DNA from 2 places in the Streptomyces sp. NPDC001373 genome. Region 2 is predicted to be linked to the other one. Evidence: riboswitches for the same ligand, from Rfam matches in the RefSeq annotation. Region 2 holds a riboswitch; the other holds the start of a gene.
The links. Region 2 has a riboswitch for cobalamin ahead of ACFY15_RS02580 (ribonucleoside-diphosphate reductase subunit alpha). Riboswitches for the same ligand answer to the same signal wherever they lie in the genome.
Positions count from the first base shown of each region.

Region 1: another riboswitch for cobalamin. It lies ahead of ACFY15_RS01535 (energy-coupling factor ABC transporter permease); the one in region 2 lies ahead of ACFY15_RS02580 (ribonucleoside-diphosphate reductase subunit alpha).

Region 1 covers NZ_JBIAWQ010000001.1:309,743-311,933, forward strand. The annotation lists gene ACFY15_RS01520 (SsgA family sporulation/cell division regulator) at 1-12, shown strand, start outside; gene ACFY15_RS01525 (hypothetical protein) at 105-620, shown strand; partial or broken gene ACFY15_RS01530 (flavodoxin family protein) at 633-722, opposite strand; cobalamin riboswitch at 797-1,025, shown strand; gene ACFY15_RS01535 (energy-coupling factor ABC transporter permease) at 1,055-1,756, shown strand; gene ACFY15_RS01540 (energy-coupling factor ABC transporter substrate-binding protein) at 1,753-2,100, shown strand; gene cbiQ (cobalt ECF transporter T component CbiQ) at 2,104-2,191, shown strand, end outside.
Region 2 covers NZ_JBIAWQ010000001.1:535,223-537,413, forward strand. The annotation lists gene ACFY15_RS02565 (carbon starvation CstA family protein) at 1-50, shown strand, start outside; gene ACFY15_RS02570 (CstA-like transporter-associated (seleno)protein) at 47-247, shown strand; partial or broken gene ACFY15_RS02575 (GNAT family N-acetyltransferase) at 335-544, shown strand; cobalamin riboswitch at 669-803, shown strand; gene ACFY15_RS02580 (ribonucleoside-diphosphate reductase subunit alpha) at 948-2,191, shown strand, end outside.

The sequences.
Region 1 (2,191 bases), 230 kb from region 2:
CTGACCTTCTGAGACCGCCGGGCGGTCCCGTGCAACCACCGGGCCCCCGGGAATGTCATACCGGATGACAGTAAGTCCCCGTCTCAGAGGATCGGGGGGACGCCATGCGTCACCACCCGCACCGCCGCCGGATCGTGGCCCTGGCCATGGGTGCCCTGCTGACCGCAGGGCTCGCGCTCGCCGCACCGGCCTCGGCCGCCGCCCCGGCGGCCGTCCGCTCCGACACCCCGCTGGTCGTCAACGCCCGCTGGGGCGGTCACTGCACGTACGACCGGATCGTCGTCGACCTCCAGGGCTCCGTGCCCCCGTTCACCGTCACGCCCGTCTCCCAGCTGGTCTACGACGGGTCGGGCAAGCCCGTGCCGCTGCCGGGGAAGTACTTCCTGGAGATCCGCCTGCACCCCGCCGCCGGCCACGACGACGCGGGCAACAACGTCTACCTGGGGCCCAGGCTCCAGCAGATCGGCCTGAGCAAGCTCAAGGGCCTCGCCCTGACCGGCGACTACGAGGGGTACGTGGCCTTCGGCGCCGCCTTCGACACCGAGCCCGCCTACAGCACCTCCGTCCTGCACGCGCCCGAGCGGCTCGTGGTGGACGTCGCGCACCCGAACACCTGCTGAGGACCCTCCCCAGCGGTATTCCGGGTTCGGGAAGTCGAAACGGCAGCCGGCGTCCCGTGCGGAGCGCTGGTTGCCGTGGGCGGGGACGCCTCCGGCGCGCTTGCGCTCGCCCGAGACCAGCAACACCGAGGGCCGTCCGGGGGAGGAAACGGAATTCGGCCATCCGATCGGCCGGATCGGTCCGGGTTGATACCGGTCCGTGCGGACGACTAGGGTCAGCTGGCCTTGGTGTTCGGGAAACCGGTGGAAAACCGGTGCGGCCCTCGCCACTGTGATCGGGAAGTCCAGCTCCACCCCCTGCGGGAGCCACTGGGACCGCACGGGAGACCGTGCGGACCCGGGAAGGCGGAGCCGGGGCGGCAGTACCCGTCAGCCAGGAGACCGGCCGGGGCGCGTACGTCCATCCACGAGGTGCTGGAGAGGTCTCCCAACTCATGCACATAGCCGAGGGGTTCCTGCCCCCGCTGCACGCGGCCGCCTGGGGCGCCGCGTCCGCCCCGTTCGTCGTCCACGGGGTCCGCGCCCTGACCCGCGAGGTGAAGTCCCACCCGGAGAGCACGCTGCTCCTCGGCGCGTCCGGAGCGTTCACGTTCGTCCTGTCCGCCCTGAAGATCCCCTCGGTCACGGGCAGTTGCTCGCACCCCACCGGGACCGGGCTCGGCGCCATCCTCTTCCGGCCGCCCGTCATGGCGGTGCTCGGCACGATCACCCTGCTGTTCCAGGCGCTGCTGCTGGCGCACGGCGGCCTCACCACCCTCGGCGCCAACGTCTTCTCGATGGCGATCGCCGGGCCCTGGGCCGGGTACGCGGCCTACAGGCTGCTGCGGAAATCCGGCGCGCCGCTGATGGTCACCGTCTTCTTCGGCGCCTTCTTCGCCGACCTGGTCACCTACTGCGTGACCTCGGTCCAGCTGGCGCTGGCCTTCCCGGACCCGGCGAGCGGCTTCCTGGGCTCCCTGGGGAAGTTCGCGGGCATCTTCGCCCTCACCCAGATCCCGCTCGCGGTCAGCGAGGGGCTGCTGACGGTGCTCGTGATGCGGCTGCTGATGCAGTCGAGCAGGTCGGACCTGGTCCGGCTCGGGGTCGCGAAGCTGACCGGCGGCGAGCGGACCGGGCAGGAGGCGACCGCCCGATGAGCAGGAACGCCAAGGTCAACACCCTGCTGCTGCTCCTGGTGGCGGCGCTGGCCGTGCTGCCGCTCGCGCTGGGGCTCGGCGAGGGCAGGGAGGAGCCTTTCGCGGGCGCCGACGCCCAGGCGGAGTCGGCCATCACCGAGCTGAAACCGGACTACGAGCCCTGGTTCTCCCCGCTGTACGAACCCCCCTCGGGCGAGATCGAGTCCGCGCTGTTCGCCCTCCAGGCGGCCCTGGGCGCGGGCGTGCTCGCGTACTACTTCGGGGTGCGCAGGGGCCGCCGCCAGGGCGCGGCGCAGGCCCTCGCCCAGGCGCAGGCGCCCGCCGAGCCCGCGCGGGAGCCGTAGCCTGTGCTGCCCATCGACGTCGCGGCGCACAGCAGCCGCTGGCGCGGCCGCCATCCGCTGGAGAAGGCCCTCCTGGGGTTCGGGCTGACCG
Region 2 (2,191 bases):
CGGCCGGCCTCGACGGGGGCGGCGGCCGGGTGAAGGACCCGGTCGGATGAGCGGCGCGGTCCGCGGGGCGCTGGCGAAGGCGCGGTACTACGTCCGGGAGTTCTCCGGCGAGGCCGCCTACGACCGCTACGTCGCCCACGCCCGCTCCCACGACCCCGAGGCCGAGATCCTGACCCGCCGCGCCTTCGAACGCGCCCGCACCGACGCCCGCGAAGCGGACCCCCGCGAGGGCTTCCGCTGTTGCTGAACCCACACCTGGGCCCCGCCGTCCCCCACCGCGGGACGGCGGGGCCCTTCGGCTCGCTCAGCGCACCCGGTCCTTGAGGACCTCGGTCTGAAGGGTGAGGCCTCACTCGCCTTCCTCGACGGTGCCGCCTCCGACGATAGCGCCGAGCACGGACACCCGTCCGGCACACTCGGCGGCAGCCCGCACGACGCCGAGTTCCGCATGCTCGCGGTCGCCGCGGAGGTGCGCGGGCAGGGCGTCGCGGAGGCCCTCGTCCGCCCCTGCGCCGACCGCGCCCGGGCCGCGGACGGGCTTCGTCCGCCCCCCCGAACGGGACTGCTCCCCCTCCCCGCACCGACCCCGCTCACGTACCGAATGGAGCTGTGACGACACGCTCCGCATGCACCCGACACAACATGTGGGGGCTACCGCATCGGGTCGCCCCCACATGTATGCTCATGGCTGCTGCCGCCGCAGGGGAATCCGGTGGGAATCCGGAACTGTCCCGCAACGGTGTGACGTACGCCGAACGGCGTATCCGCGAGTCCGAAGACCTGCCGGCAGTGCCCCCCGGATCGACCGAGCCGGGGTGTCGATTCGTCCGGGCCTCGCGGTTGGGCCGGTGGACGCCACGCGGTGGTGAGCGCTCTCGTGCGCGCCCGCGTGCGCCCGCTCGCGCTCGCTCCGCCTATGACCGGACCGAGTGAGGGAGAGCTCCCCCGTGACCATCGCGCCCGCCGCACCGCGCGCCGAGTCCGACCACCCCGAAGCCGAAGGTCCCGGGGCCGCGCTGCTGCGCACCCTCACCGAGCTCACGGCCGACCTCCCCGACACCGACCCCGGCCGGGTCGCCGCCGCCGCCCTGCGCGGCCGCAGCGCCGCCGCCGACGAGGCCGAGCTGCGCGGGCTCGCCACCGAGGCCGCGGCCGGCCTGATCTCCGAGGACCCGGCCTACTCCCGCCTCGCCGCCCGCCTGCTGACCCTGGCGGTGGCCGACGAGGCCGCCGGCCAGGGCGCCACCTCCTTCGCCGAGTCCGTCGCGGTCGGCCACCGCGAGGGCCTGATCGCCGACCGCACCGCCGAGTTCGTCGCCGCCCACGCCGCCCGCCTGGACTCCCTCGTCGAGCTCGCGCTCGCCGAGGGCGCGGACGACCGCTTCGGCTTCTTCGGCCTGCGCACCCTGCACAGCCGCTACCTGCTGCGCCACCCGCTGACCCGTCAGGTCATCGAGACCCCGCAGTACTTCATGCTGCGCGTGGCCTGCGGCCTCGCCGAGGACGACAGCGTCCGCGCGGTCGAGGAAGTGGCCTCGCTCTACCGGCTGATGAGCCGCCTCGACTACCTGCCGTCCTCCCCGACGCTGTTCAACTCCGGTACGCGCCACCCGCAGATGTCCTCCTGCTACCTCCTCGACTCCCCGCTGGACGAGCTGGACTCCATCTACGACCGCTACCACCAGGTCGCCCGCCTCTCGAAGCACGCCGGCGGCATCGGCCTCTCCTACTCCCGCATCCGCGCCCGCGGCTCGCTGATCCGCGGCACCAACGGCCACTCCAACGGCATCGTGCCGTTCCTGAAGACCCTCGACGCCTCCGTCGCCGCCGTGAACCAGGGCGGCCGCCGCAAGGGCGCCGCCGCCGTCTACCTGGAGACCTGGCACGCGGACATCGAGGAGTTCCTGGAGCTCCGCGACAACACCGGCGAGGACCAGCGCCGGACGCACAACCTCAACCTCGCCCACTGGATCCCGGACGAGTTCATGCGCCGCGTGAACGCCGACGCCGAGTGGTCGCTGTTCTCCCCGTCCGACGTCCCCGAGCTGGTGGACCTGTACGGCGACGAGTTCGACGCCGCCTACGTCAAGGCCGAGGCCGCCGGGCTCGCCAAGAAGACCATGCCGGCCCGCGACCTCTACGGCCGCATGATGCGCACCCTCGCCCAGACCGGCCAGGGCTGGATGACCTT